Regions from separate parts of the Pseudoduganella sp. UC29_71 genome, predicted to be linked through region 2. Evidence: predicted binding sites of a transcription regulator. Region 2 holds the regulator's gene; the other holds the start of a gene.

Region 1 (7,174 bases), 2.9 Mb from region 2:
TCACTTCATTGTAGGCGTTGAAGATTTCCTGCTCGTCCAGGCCCAGCGATTCCACGATGTACTGGTAGGCGTGGGTGTGGATAGCTTCCTCGAAGGCCTGGCGCAGCAGGTACTGGCGGCATTCCGGCGCCGTGATGTGGCGGTAGGTGCCCAGCACGATGTTGTTGGCGGCCAGCGAGTCGGCGGTGACGAAGAAGCCCAGGTTGCGTTTCACCAGGCGGCGCTCGTCTTCGGACAGGCCGTTCGGGTTCTTCCACAGCTCGATGTCGCGCTGCATGTTCACTTCCTGCGGCATCCAGTGGTTGGCGCAGCCGGCCAGGTATTTGTCCCAGGCCCATTTGTACTTGAATGGCACCAGCTGGTTGACGTCGGTCTGGCCGTTGATGACGCGCTTGTCGTCGGCGTTCACGCGGCGCGCGATCTGCTCGGCGGTGCCTTCGGCGTTGAGTGGTGCTTGGGGTTGCGCGGCGGGCGCAGTGTCTTCGTCCCAGGACAGCATGATATTTCCTTCGTTAATGATTGCGGCGCGGATCGGCGCGCGGATAAGTACATTGTAGCCCCGTAGGGCGGGTTAGCGCGCCAGCGCGTAACCCGCCGCAACGATTACTGGCAGGCTTCGCATTCCTCGAAACCGTCGTCACCCGGACGCAGGTAGCAGGCGGCGCCCTCTTCCACGGCGGCGGCGGGCGCCGCAGCGGGGGCCGCAGCGGCGATGGCGCTGGCCGACATGCCGCCGTCCACGGCCACCGCGTTCAGCGCGCCGGTCTTGGAGGTCGATTTCTCCATGTGGGTGGCGGCGATGGTGCGCAGGTAGTAGGTGGTCTTCAGGCCACGCAGCCAGGCCAGCTTGTAGGTCTCGTCCAGCTTCTTGCCCGACGCGCCAGCCATGTAGATGTTCAGCGACTGGGCCTGGTCGATCCACTTCTGGCGGCGGGAAGCCGCTTCCACCAGCCAGCTTGGCGATACTTCGAAGGCGGTGGCATAGATCTCGCGCAGGTCTTGCGGCACGCGGTCGATCTTGGTCAGCGAACCGTCGAAGTACTTCAGGTCGGCAATCATCACCTCGTCCCACAGGTTGCGCGCCTTCAGGTCACGCACCAGGTAGGAGTTGATTTCGGTGAACTCGCCCGACAGGTTGGACTTCACGTACAGGTTCTGGAACGTTGGCTCGATGCAAGCGGACACGCCGATGATGTTCGAAATGGTCGCGGTCGGAGCGATCGCCACGCAGTTCGAGTTGCGCATGCCGAACTTCTTGATGCGGTCGCGCACCGGGGTCCAGTCCATGGCCGCCGAACGGTCCTGCTCCAGGTAGCCGGCGCCGCGCTCTTCGGCCAGCAGCGCGATCGAGTCCTGCGGCAGGATGCCGCGGTCCCACAGCGAACCCTTGTACGACTCGTAGTGGCCGCGCTCTTCGGCCAGCTCGGTCGAGGCCAGATAGGCGTAGTAGCACACCGCTTCCATCGAGGTGTCGGCGAAGTTCACGCATTCCTGCGACGAGAACGGCACGCGCATCATGTGCAGGCAGTCCTGGAAGCCCATCACGCCCAGGCCCACCGGACGGTGGCGCATGTTGGCGTTGCGGGCCTTGTCCACCGCGTAGTAGTTGATGTCGATCACGTTGTCGAGCATGCGCATCGCGGTGCGGATGGTCTTTTGCAGCTTCACGTGGTCCAGCTTGCCCTCTTTCATGTGGGCCGGCAGGTTCACCGAACCCAGGTTGCAGACGGCGATTTCGTCCGGACCGGTGTTCAGGGTGATCTCGGTGCACAGGTTGGACGAGTGCACCACGCCCACGTGCGACTGCGGCGAGCGGATGTTGCACGGGTCCTTGAAGGTGATCCATGGGTGGCCGGTTTCGAACAGCATGGACAGCATCTTGCGCCACAGGTCCAGCGCGGCGATTTTCTTGAACACGCGGATTTCGCCGGCAGCGGCCTTGGCTTCGTAGCCGGTGTAGGCCAGTTCGAAGGCCTTGCCGACCTTGTCGTGCAGGTCCGGCGTTTCGGACGGCGAGAACAGGGTCCAGTCGCCTTTTTCCATCACGCGCTTCATGAACAGGTCGGGAATCCAGTTCGCGGTGTTCATGTCGTGGGTGCGGCGGCGGTCGTCGCCGGTGTTCTTGCGCAGGTCGAGGAATTCCTCGATGTCCATGTGCCAGGTTTCCAGGTAGGCGCATACCGCGCCCTTGCGCTTGCCGCCCTGGTTGACCGCCACGGCGGTGTCGTTGACCACTTTCAGGAACGGCACCACGCCCTGCGATTTGCCGTTGGTGCCCTTGATGTGGGCGCCCAGCGCGCGCACCGGGGTCCAGTCGTTGCCCAGGCCGCCGGCGAACTTGGCCAGCAGCGCGTTCTCCTTAATGGCGTCGTAGATGCCTTCCAGGTCGTCCGACACGGTGGTCAGGTAGCACGACGACAGCTGCGAGCGCAGCGTGCCGGAGTTGAACAGGGTCGGGGTGGACGACATGAAGTCGAAGGTCGACAGCAGGTTGTAGAACTCGATGGCGCGCGCTTCGCGGTTGTCTTCGCGCAGCGCCAGGCCCATGGCCACGCGCATGTAGAAGGCCTGCGGCATTTCGATGCGCACGTCGCGCACGTGCAGGAAGTAGCGGTCGTACAGGGTCTGCAGGCCGATGTAGCCGAACTGCAGGTCGCGGTCGGCCACCAGGGCCTTGGCCAGCTTGGCCAGGTCGAACTTGGCCAGCTCGGCGTCCAGCAGCTCGTTCTCGATACCCTTGGCGATGTATTGCGGGAAGTAGGTGATGTACTCGGCGGCGGCTTTCGCTTGCGCCACTTCGTGGCCGAACACTTCCTTGCGGATGGTGTGCAGCAGGATGCGGGCCGTCACTTGCGAGTAGGCCGGGTCTTTTTCCATCAGCGCGCGGGCGGCCAGGATGGCGGACTTGTGCAGTTCTTCGACCGGCACGCCGTCGTACAGGTTCTTCACGGTCTCGGCCAGGATGGCGTCCGAGTCGACGTGCTTTTCCAGGCCGGAGCAGGCCGCGCCGATCAGGTCGCGCACTTCCTGCATCACCAGCGGACGGCGCACGCCGTTCTCGGTCACGCTCAGTTCCGGCTCGGCAGCGGCAGCGGCGCCCTGCGACTCTTTTTTGGCGCGGCGCTCTTCCATGTGCTTGGCGCGGTACAGCACGTAGGCGCGCGCCACGTCGTGCTGGCCCGAGCGCATCAGCGCCAGTTCCACCTGGTCCTGCACGTCTTCGATATGGAAAGTGCCGCCGGACGGCTGGCGGCGCACCAGGGCCGACACCACGCTGTTGGTCAACTCTTCGACGATCTCACGCACACTGGCGGACGCGGCGCTCTGGCCGCCGTGCACGGCCAGGAAAGCCTTGGTCATGGCGACATTGATCTTGGACGGTTCGAACGCGACCACCGCGCCATTGCGGCGGATGATGCGGAAATCGCCCAGGGCGCTGGCAGCCGTGGCCAGGCCGCTGACTGCGCCCGCCGATGCCGGCGCTTGTGGCGCCGGGGTGTTCGTGATGTCTTGAGTAGATTGCATTTAAGCTCCCGAAATAGCAGTGTGTTGCCAGCGTGTTTTTGATAATAAAGTTCGTCAATTGCCCAAAAGCACGTTTGAGCAATTGCCAAGATTTAGTACTACATCTAGTGAACCGGGCAAATATAGCCACTAATTGTAGTTAGCCTGCCTGGGCAAGACAAGGGGAAATTGGCGCAAAAAGGGCAATTTTTCTATTGACATTTTAAGACGCCCTAACGCTCGGGCCGGAGCGGGATAGCAAGCACTAACGCGTCGTTCTGGGCTGCCTTTTCCTTGAGCAGCCGGTCCAGCAGGTCCCAGTCGAAACAGGGGCCGGGGTCGGTCTTGCGGCCGGGCGCGATATGCTCGTGGCCGGTGACAAAGCGTAAAGGGTAGCGCTTTTGCAACGCCGCCGCCAGTGCCGCCAGCACCTCATATTGCACTGGCGAAAACGCAACATTGTCCGTTCCTTCAAGTTCCACGCCGACCGAAAAATCGTTGCAGTTGGCACGTCCCTGGAAGGACGATAGGCCGGCATGCCAGGCCCTGTCGTTGCAAGAAACATATTGCACCACCCGGCCGTCGCGCCGCACGAAAAAGTGCGCCGACACCTCCAGCCCGCGCAGGTCCGCAAACGACGGGTCAGCATTATAGTCTACCCGGCCGGTGAACAGGTCGGACACGTGCGGCCCGCCGAACCGGCCAGCGGGCAGGCTGATGTTGTGCACCACCAGCAGCTCGACGGCCATGCCGTCCGGGCGCGCGTTGAAGAAGGGCGAGGCGTAGCGCGCCGCCGCGCCGCGCGGTTCGCTGCCGTTGCCGTTGCCGTCGCTGCCGTCGGCCCCGCCCGCTGCTGCCTCGGACTCGCCCGCCGCTGCGGCCAGCCAGCCGTCCGCGCCGATCGCATAACGCGGCGCGCTCACGCCTCCGGCTCCTGGATATTCAGCTTCTGCATCTGGTAGCGCAGCTGGCGGAAGCTGATGCCCAGCAGGCTGGCGGCCTGCGTGCGGTTGTACTGCGTCTGCGCCAGCGCGCGCGTGATGATGTCGCGCTCGACCTGGGCCAGGTAGTCGGGCAGGTTGCTCGGCAGCGCGTCCAGCGGCGGCAGCGGCAACGCGGGGCGCGCTGCCGCGCCGGCGCCATCCGCTGCAGGGGCTGCAGAGGCTGCGGGGGCTGTGGGGGCGGCGGCTGCGGCTGCGGGGGCGGCGGCTGCGGCGGCGGCTGCGGGGGCTGCGGGGGCGGCGGCTGCGGCGGCGGCTGCGGGGGCTGCGGGAGCGCCAGCCGGCTGGGCGCCAGCCGGGTGCAGGCCAGCCGGGTGCAAGCCAGCCGCGTGGCCGCCAGTTGTGGAGGCGCCGGCGGACGGCGCCGCGCGCTCCGCGCCCGGCAGCGGCATGAAGCCCTGCGGCACGGCGGACGGGGCACGGACGGGCACCCCCTGTGCCGACCCGGCGGGGGCAGCGCCCGCGCCGGCGCGCAGCTCGGCCGGAGGGGGGACGTAGCCGGGCGGCATGTCGGCCGCGCGGTTGCCCTTGAGCGCCAGGTCGCGCACCTCAATCACGCCGTCGTTGGCGAAGGCCAGCGCGCGCTCCAGGATATTTTCCAGTTCGCGCACATTGCCCGGAAATGGGTAGCCGCGCAGCGCCTCCAGCACGCCCGGCCCCAGCACCACCTTCTGCTCGAAAGTGCCCAGGCGCGCCAGGATGGCGTCGGTCAGCACGCCCAGGTCATCGGCGCGCTCGCGCAGCGGCGGCAGGCTCAGCTCGATCACGTTCAGGCGGTAAAACAAGTCCTGCCGGAACGCGCCCTGCTCCACCAGCTGCTCCAGGTTCTTGTGCGTGGCGCTGATGATGCGCACGTCCACCGCCTCCTCGGCCGTGGCGCCGATCTTGCGCACGCGCCGCTCCTGGATGGCGCGCAGCAGCTTGACCTGCATGGCCAGCGGCAGGTCCGCCACCTCGTCCAGCATCAGCGTGCCGCCGTTGGCGGCCTGGAAAAAGCCGTCGCGCTCGTCGGCCGCGCCGGTGAACGCGCCCTTGCGGTAGCCGAAGAACTCGGCCTCCATCAGCGCCTCGGGAATCGCGCCGCAATTGACGGCGATGAAGGGCTTGCCGGCGCGCGAGCTTTGCGCGTGGATCTCGCGCGCGGCCAGTTCCTTGCCGCTGCCCGATTCGCCATTGATGGCGATCGGCGCCATCGAACGCGCCAGGCGCGCGATCTGTGCCCGCAGCGCCTGCATCACGGCCGACTCGCCTTTCAGGCGGCTGGCCTCGCGCGGCGCCGCACCCGGCGTCTCGGCCGGCGGCGCGTTCAGCCGCAGCGCCGACTGCACCATCACCCGCAGCTGGTCCAGCGCCACCGGCTTGCTGATGTAGTCGAAAGCGCCGGCCTTGAGCGCCACCACCGCGTTGTCCGCGCTGCCGTACGCCGTCACCACCGCGATCGGCGTGTTGCGGAACGTGGCCGACACCTCGCGCACCAGTTCCAGTCCCAGCCCGTCCGGCAGGCGCATGTCGGTCAGCACCAGCGCGTACGGTCCCGGCCCGGCTGCGCCGCCATTGCCGCCATTGCCGCCATTGCCCCCGTTGCCGCCCGCGTCGGCCGGCCCCTGCGCCTGTGCCAGGTAGGCGCGCGCCTGCGCCAGGTTCTCGGCGCTGTCCACGTCCAGCCCCATCTTGAGCAGGGTAATTTCCAGCAACTCGCGCAGGTCGGCTTCATCGTCGACGATCAGCACGCGCGGGGAACTGCGGGGAGCACTCATGGGTGTCCTTCTATATAGTAGGTGGTTCAGGCGCCCGGCCTGGCAAACGTGATGACGAAGCGGCCGCTCGAACTGCGGCTGCCGTCGGCCTGCACGCCGGGGTCGAAACGGTATTCATAGTCCAGCATGGCCTCGTTATTCAAGCACAATTCGCGCGCCAGATACAGGCCCAGTCCGGTGCCCTTGCTGGAGGTGGTGTAAAACGGCTCGAACAGGTGGGCGCGCACCTCGGGCGAGATGCCGGGGCCGTCGTCCTGCACGTGCAGCTCCAGCCCCGCGCCGCGTCCGCGCCCGCCCACCACGAACAGGCGGATGCTGCCCTGCCCGCCGCTGGCGTAGCGCACCGCGTTGTTGAGCAGGTTGAGCACCACCTCGCGCAGGTGCAGGCCGTCGAAGCGCACCATGGCCGCCGCGCCGCCGCCGCCCGCGTCCACCCGCACGATGCCCGGCGCCAGCGCGTGCGTATCCTGGAATTCGGCCGCCAGCTCGGCCAGGAAGCCGGCCAGCGCCAGCGGCTCGCTGTGCGGCTGCACCTTGCGCGACAGCTGCAAAATGTCCTCCACCATGCGGTTCACGCGCGCCACATTGTCGCCCACGATCTTGAGCAGCCGCGCGTGCACCGGCCCGTCCAGGTCCTCGCTCAGCAGCGAAGTGGCGTGGCCGATGGCCGACAGCGGGTTGCGCACCTCGTGCGCGATGCTGGCCGTGAGCCGCCCCATGGACGCCAGCTTCAGGTCCTGCGCCTGGTTCTCGATGGCCGTCACGTCCTGCAGGAAGATCACGCTGCGTTCCACCTCCAGGCCCTCGGTTTCCACCGCCGCGAAGCGCACTTTCAGGTGCGCGGCCAGGTCGCGCCGCGCGCTCCAGGCCGCCGTCACCTCCTGCAAGGCCGGATCGGTATAGGGCTTGATG
Region 2 (7,174 bases):
GGTGAAGGCGCGGGCCATGGCGGCGCCGAAGCCGGCGCTGGCGCCGGTGATGAAGACGATCATAATGGTTCCTTGCAAGGTGATGGCATGGTGGAAGTTGTCGCAAGTGTAGCGTAATTGCCTGAGTTGATAGTACAATCTGGCTTCCATTACGTCTCACGTGACTGGCGAAAAGCCGGGTCTGCGCTTGCGCGATCTATCGGCGAAAGGTGGGCATCCACCGGGGAACGTGAGATTTCAAATCAACAGCCGTTCGCCTGGGCAGCCACCGATGGAAAGCACGAAGAGGCTGCTCCTCGCTTATTGGCGTTCCTCATTCGATCCACCTGCCAGATTTACTCTCTCACTTGGAGTTTTTTCATGTTTGCAAAAGATCACACCCTGTCCTCCGTCGATCCAGACCTGTTCGCCGCGATCCAGAAGGAAAACACCCGCCAGCACGACCACATCGAGCTGATCGCTTCGGAAAACTACACCTCGCCGGCCGTGATGGAAGCGCAAGGTTCCCAGCTGACCAACAAGTACGCCGAAGGCTATCCGGGCAAGCGCTACTACGGCGGCTGCGAATACGTGGACGTGGTGGAGCAACTGGCCATCGACCGCGTGAAGAAGCTGTTCGGCGCGGAAGCGGCCAACGTGCAGCCGAACTCGGGCTCGCAAGCCAACCAGGGCGTGTTCTTCGCCGTGCTGAAACCGGGCGACACCATCATGGGCATGTCGCTGGCAGAAGGCGGCCACCTGACCCACGGCATGGCGCTGAACATGTCGGGCAAGTGGTTCAACGTGGTGTCCTACGGCCTGACCGCCGAAGAGGACATCGACTACGACGCGATGGAAGCGCTGGCCAAGGAACACAAGCCCAAGCTGATCATCGCCGGCGCGTCCGCGTTCTCCAAGAAGATCGACTTCGAGCGCTTTGCCGCCGTGGCCAAGGCCGTCGGCGCCTACTTCATGGTGGACATGGCCCACTACGCCGGCCTGATCGCCGCCGGCCTGTATCCGAACCCAGTGCCGCACGCCGACTTCGTCACCTCGACCACGCACAAGTCGCTGCGCGGCCCGCGCGGCGGCATCATCCTGATGAAGGCCGAGCACGAGAAGATCATCAACTCGGCTATCTTCCCTGGCATCCAGGGCGGCCCGCTGATGCACGTCATCGCCGGCAAGGCCGTGGCCTTCCAGGAAGCGCTGCAGCCGGCGTTCAAGGAATACCAGCAGCAAGTGGTGAAGAACGCCGACGTGCTGGCCAAGACGCTGATCAAGCGCGGCCTGCGCATCGTGTCGGGCGGCACCGAGTCGCACGTGTTCCTGGTGGACCTGCGCGCCAAGAACCTGACCGGCAAGGAAGCCGAAGCCATCCTGGGCCAGGCGCACATCACTTGCAACAAGAACGGCATCCCGAACGACCCGCAAAAGCCGTTCGTGACGTCGGGCATTCGCCTGGGCTCGCCAGCCATGACCACCCGCGGTTTCAAGGAAGCAGAAGCCGAGCAAGTGGGCAACCTGATCGCTGACGTGCTGGACAACCCGCATGACGCGGCCACCATCGAGCGCGTGAAAGCGGCGGTGAAGGTGCTGGCTGACGCGCATCCGGTTTACGCGTAAACCTTGTCTTGGTAACATCAGGGGCGCCGTGGCCGTGTCGGTCCGGCGCTCTTTTAACATTCGAAAGCGCAGCGCCAGATGAAATGTCCGTTCTGTCAGCATGAAGAAATCCACGTCCTCGACACCCGCGTGTCGGAGGAGGGGGACGCAATCCGCCGCCGGCGCCGCTGCGGCAAGTGCGACAAGCGCTTTACGACCTATGAGCGGATCGAGCTGGTGATGCCGTTCGTGGTCAAGAAGAACGGCAGCCGCACGGAATACGCTGCGGCCAAATTGCGCGGCTCGCTGACGCTGGCCTTGCGCAAGCGCCCGGTCGCGGCGGCATCGGTGGACCTGGCGGTGCAGGCGATCGAAGAAAAGCTGCTCACCAGCGGCAAGCGCGAGGTTGACTCGCACTACATCGGCGAGCTGGTGATGCAGGAACTGAAGCGGCTGGACAAGGTGGCCTACATCCGCTTCGCGTCCGTCTACAAGAATTTCGAGGACCTGGCCGAGTTCCAGGACGCCATCGAAGAAGTCGGGCAAGCGCCCAAGACCTGATGCCGGCTCAGTGGCGAGGGAAAATCTCGTCCAGGCTGCCCGCGTCGATGACGGCTTTGGCCCACTCCTGCAACTGCGCCGGCCCGGCGCCGGCGAGCGCCACCGCGACGTCGCCTGGTAGCGGGCCGAAGCGCTGAGTCAGCTGTAGCGTGAGCAGGCTAGCCTGGCCTTGTTGCATACCTTGTTGCATGCCTTGCTGTATGCCCTGTTGTATGCCCTGTTGCATGCCTTGCTGTATGCCCTGTTGCATGCCTTGCTGCATGCCTTGCTGCATGCCTTGCTGCATGCCTTGCTGCATGCCCTGGCGCATGCCTTGCTGTATTCCTTCCTTCCGTCCGAGTTGCATCCCTTCCAAGCGCCCATCGTGCATGGCCTTTTCCTTGGCCTGAGCAAGCTCGCGCTGCATTTCGATTCTGGCTCCGCGCGGAATATAGTTTTCCATGGTTGGCCTCCCCTGGTGTTCAACGGTGTCCTGCCAGAACTGGTCTTCCAGTTCCTTCGGCAGGCGCATGATCCAGTCTATGACATGGAATAAGTTTACGATACGTTGCCGCTCCCAGTCTCGCTCCAGCAGCAATCGTGTCAGCTTCCACTTGGCAGCCAGGCGCAGCATTGGCTGGTGGTGGGTCTGCTGCGTGAGCAGATGCGCCGCTGTGAGCAGGGCAAAGGGGTTGTCGTCCGCCAGCAGCGCATCAATGTGGTCCGCGTGGTCTTGCAGCTTGGCGGTACGAAATGTGAGCAGCAATCCGCACCCGAAGACCTCATAGCTGAACGACGCGGGCCGCCACACCCGCTCCGGGTCAGCCAGCACCACCAGGCTGGCAACTTCGCGACGGTAGTGGTCATAGATCCGGTATTGATAGACAAAGATGCGTTCGGCCAGCTCGTGGTCGCGGCTGGCCTGCACCTCGATGTGCAACAGCACCCAGCGTTCCTGTCCGTCCAGCGTGTACACGCGAACCAGCTGGTCCGCCAGCCGCTTGCCGAGCGCGCCATCCCGCGCCAGTTGCTGAAGTTCGGTATCCAGAAATTCCGGCGCCTGGTTCCAGTCGATCGCCTCATGCACATCCGGAAAATAGAAGGCCATGAAATCTGAAAAATACAGCGCCAGCGCGCTCTTCCAGGGAGCGTCGTAGTTGTCGTTTGGCGGTGGCGGGAAGGGGGCTGGCATTGCATCAGTCTAGTCCGGAGAGCGGCAGGCTCTTCGATCTAGCGCAAGCTTGGGCCATTTCGGTCAGCCATATTTCATTCCCTTCTGCAATGACACCCGGCAATCGTCTGGCGAAAACCCAGGCAGAGGTAACTCTGCTTTGATCTGCATCAAGCCGATCTTTGCGCGCGCTGCTAACTTGCAGACAGGTTGTCCCCCAGTCGGCTTGAGCGGAGGTGGCGAATGGCGTCGCAACGGCGGGTGCATGGTTTCGCACTGATCGAAGTGCAGGTGGCCGTGGTGGTGCTGGCCATCGGCGTGCTGGGTGCCAGCGCCATGCAACTTGTGGCCATGCGGGTGCGCTACGAGTCGCAATTGCTGAGCAACGCCGCGCAAATGGCCTCCGCCCTGGCCGACCGCATGCGCGCCAATCCCGCTCAAATCGGCACGGCTTACCTTGCACTGGACTACGATGCCCACGCCGAACCGGTGCCGGCTGCGCCGGCCCGTCCATGCTGGGCGTCCGCCTGCGACAGCGCGGCCATGGCGGACGCCGATATCTACGACTTGAAACGGCAAGTGGCTGCGCAATTGCCGGGCGGCCGGGTTCGCGTCTGCCGCGACGCGGGCATGTGGGCCGGCGGCCGGCTACGCTGGTCGTGTGTGGGTGGGCCTGGCGCGCCGGTCGTCATCAAGATAGGCTGGCGCGGCAAGAATCCCGACGGCACGCCCGCCAGGGACACCGAAGGCGGCCATGCGCCCGGCGTGGCGCTGGCGATGGCGGGAATTGCGCCATGAGCCGCTGCGCCCGCCGCCGCAGGCCTGCGCTCCGCTGCCGGCACACTGTGCGAGGACTGGGACTGGTCGAAATGTTTGTTGCGCTGCTGGTGGGCATGCTGGTGACGCTGGCGGCGAGCGCGCTGGTGGTGAACGCCAGCGCCAATTATGTTCACCACGCCGAAAGCGCGCGCTTGAATGACAGCGGCCGCTATGCCCTGGCTATCATCACCCAGGCGGTGCGGCAGGCCGCGTTCGTGAATTGGGACGCCTCCGGCGTGCCGCCAGCCACGGTGCCCGAAACCAGCGCCAATATCGGCGGCCTGGACGCGGCCAGCGTCAGCCGCACCGCCAACGGCATAGACGAGCCGCTCGCCGGTGCGGTTAACGGCAGCGACGTGCTCGCCCTGCGCTATGCGGGCTCCGGCGCGCCGGATGCGGACGGCTCCGTGCTGAACTGCGCCGGCTTCGGCGTCGCCGCCGCCGGCAGCGAGGCGCAGCGCGGCTGGAGCATCTTCTATGTTGCCGTGGGCGGCGACGGAGAGCCCGAACTGCGCTGCAAGTACAAGAGCGCTCACGGCTGGGGCGCGGACGCCGTTGTACGCGGCGTCGATTCCTTCCAGGTCCTGTACGGCATCGACACGGACACGCCTGCCGACGGCATCCCCAACCGCTACCTGAATGCCGGCGCGGTCAACACGCTGGATGGGGACTTGGTGCTGGAGGGCGCGACCGCTGCCATGCGGGCGCAAGACCTGAACCGCAAAACGTGGTGGAAGCGCGTCGTCACCGTGGAGGTGGGCCTGCTGCTGCATGGCGAAGCCCACTCGCGCCCGGATGGGGAACCGGCCCAATACGATTTGCTTGGCGCGGCTTACGCGGCCAGCGCAGCCGGCAACGACCAGGGCGTGCGCATCAGCGAGCGCCTGTTGCCTGAGGGCCAGCGCAGGCGCGTGCGGCGCGTGTTCGAAACATCGATCGCGCTGCGCAATGCGGGAGGTGCGTGATGGCCGTCTTCAGGCAGGTGGGCAGTACCGTGCTTGGGGAGCAGGGCATTGCCTTGCTGGTGACGTTGCTGATGCTGATCGCGGTGCTGCTGTTGGGCGCGTCCGCCGCGCGCATGGCCATGCTGGGAGAGAAGGCTGCGCGCGCGGAGCGCGACCGCTACGTGGCCTTGCAGGCGGCCGAGGATGCGCTGGCCGACGCTGAAAAGGAGATCAATGGCAGCGCCGCCAGTGCGCCGGCGCGTACCGGGCTGCTCGCGGCAGGCAATGGCCTGGGATTTATCCCCGGCTGCGGTGTGGGCGCCGACAATCCCGCGCTCGGCCTGTGCGCATACGCGGGCGCCGATGCGCCGGCATGGGAGATGGTCGATATCGGCGACGATGGCGCGGCTTCGCCGTCGGTTCCGTTCGGCCGTTTCACTGGCGCTGCAATGGAAACCGGCCAGGGATTTCTGCCGTTCAAGCGGCCGCGCTACATCATCGAGCGCGTTCCATATCATCCGCCGGGCGCGGATGCGGGCAGCACGCACTACTTCTACCGTGTGACCGCCATCGGTTTCGGCGCGCGCGAATCCACCGAGGTTGTGCTGCAGGGGAGCTACCGCCAGGCCGATGGGGGAGGTGCACCGTGAAGGCGGCGTGTGCCCGAAGGTGGCGGGGCAGGCGCTGTGCCGCGCTGCTGATCGCTGCGGCAGCCTGCATTGCCGCCATTGCCGCCAATGCCGCGAGTGCCGCCAGTGCGGGGGGCGCCGAGCCGCCTCTGGTGGAGCTGGCGACCGAGCCGCTGGGCGCCGGCTGTGCGCCGCGTCCGGAATCCTTGCGCGCCGCAGCGGTGCTGGCGGCCACGCCGTCGGGTACGGCAGTGTTCCAAGGCAGCGCCCGGCCTGGCAGCTGGAGCGGGCAGTTCACGCGGTCCGCGCTGAGCGTGGACGACACCGGCGCGCCGCAGGTATCGGCTCCGCAATGGGAGGCCGCCGTCTTGCTGGACGCCTTGCCGGACGCCGCCGCGTCGCGCCGCGTTTACACGTCCAAGCTGGAGCAGGGCGTCAGGGTAACGATTCCGTTCGCGTGGGACGAGCTGTCCGTTGCTCAGCGCACCGCCCTGAACCGCGCGCCGCCGCCCGCGCGTCCCGTGTCCGACCGCAAAGGCGAGCAGCGCCTGGCCTGGCTGCGCGGTGACCGCGGCCAGGAGGACCGCTTGTTCCGCCGCCGCAGCAGCCTGCTCGGCGATGCCGTGAACAGCGTCCCGGTCTACGCCGGCCCGCCGTCGGCGGCAGGCGGCGACGGCGGCAGCAGCTACCGCGCCTACCGCGGCAGCAACCAGTCGCGCCGCCCGGCCGTCTACCTCGGGGCGAACGACGGCATGCTGCATGCTTTCGACGCGGAGAACGGCGCCGAGCTGTTCGCCTATGTGCCGGACGCTTTGTTCCCCGCGCTCAACCGGCTGCCCGAGCGATCCTATGTGCATGGCGCCTACGTCGATGGCCCGGCGGCCGTGGCGGACGCCCAGCTGGCCGGCACCTGGAAGACCGTGCTGGTGTCGGCCATGGGCGTTGGCGCGCAGGGCGTGTTCGCGCTGGACGTCACCAACCCGTCCGCCTTCCCGCTCGGCGGCGGCGCGCTGTGGGAATTCACGGACCGGGACGATGCGGCGATGGGCAACGTCACCTCCTTGCCGCAGATCGTGAAGGCACGCCTGCGCAGCGGTGCGGACGAGTACCGCTACTTCGCCTTGGTCGCCAGCGGCTTCAATAACCACGCCAGCGACGGTCACGCCGACGCGGGCAATACGAGCGCCTTGTTCCTGCTGGCGCTGGACAAACCGGCCGGCGAAGCGTGGCGCCTGAACCGCAACTACTACCGCTGGACGACGCCTCCCGGCGAGCCGGGCCGCGCCAACGCGCTGGGCGCGCCAGCGCTTGCGGTGGATGGCAGCGGCGCCTTGCGCTTCGCCTACGCGGGCGACTTGCAGGGCAATCTGTGGCGCTTCAATTTCACGGGCGGCGCGCCGTGGCGGGGCGCGGCCGAAGGACCCCTGTTCGTGGCGCGCGACGCGCGGCGCACGCGGCAAGCCATCACCGGCCAGCCTCGTGCCGTC

Evidence for each region. Region 2 encodes NrdR, which represses ribonucleotide reductase genes. Its sites were predicted from a motif close to CACNANATNTNGTG; they were not measured.
Region 1: ACFJI2_RS22615 (ribonucleoside-diphosphate reductase subunit alpha) is a predicted target of NrdR. The motif match lies at 3,622-3,635, and genes of this name have one in related genera.

Annotation. Positions count from the first base shown of each region.
Region 1 covers NZ_CP170549.1:5,099,901-5,107,074, forward strand. The annotation lists gene ACFJI2_RS22610 (ribonucleotide-diphosphate reductase subunit beta) at 1-499, opposite strand, end outside; gene ACFJI2_RS22615 (ribonucleoside-diphosphate reductase subunit alpha) at 604-3,525, opposite strand; gene ampD (1,6-anhydro-N-acetylmuramyl-L-alanine amidase AmpD) at 3,738-4,427, opposite strand; gene ACFJI2_RS22625 (sigma 54-interacting transcriptional regulator) at 4,424-6,262, opposite strand; gene ACFJI2_RS22630 (sensor histidine kinase) at 6,289-7,174, opposite strand, start outside.
Region 2 covers NZ_CP170549.1:1,094,001-1,101,174, forward strand. The annotation lists partial or broken gene ACFJI2_RS04845 (SDR family NAD(P)-dependent oxidoreductase) at 1-63, opposite strand, end outside; ZMP/ZTP riboswitch at 151-270, shown strand; gene glyA (serine hydroxymethyltransferase) at 361-1,605, shown strand; gene nrdR (transcriptional regulator NrdR) at 1,684-2,145, shown strand; gene ACFJI2_RS04860 (DUF4351 domain-containing protein) at 2,153-3,316, opposite strand; gene pilV (type IV pilus modification protein PilV) at 3,539-4,093, shown strand; gene ACFJI2_RS04870 (PilW family protein) at 4,165-5,079, shown strand; gene ACFJI2_RS04875 (PilX N-terminal domain-containing pilus assembly protein) at 5,079-5,708, shown strand; gene ACFJI2_RS04880 (pilus assembly protein) at 5,840-7,174, shown strand, end outside.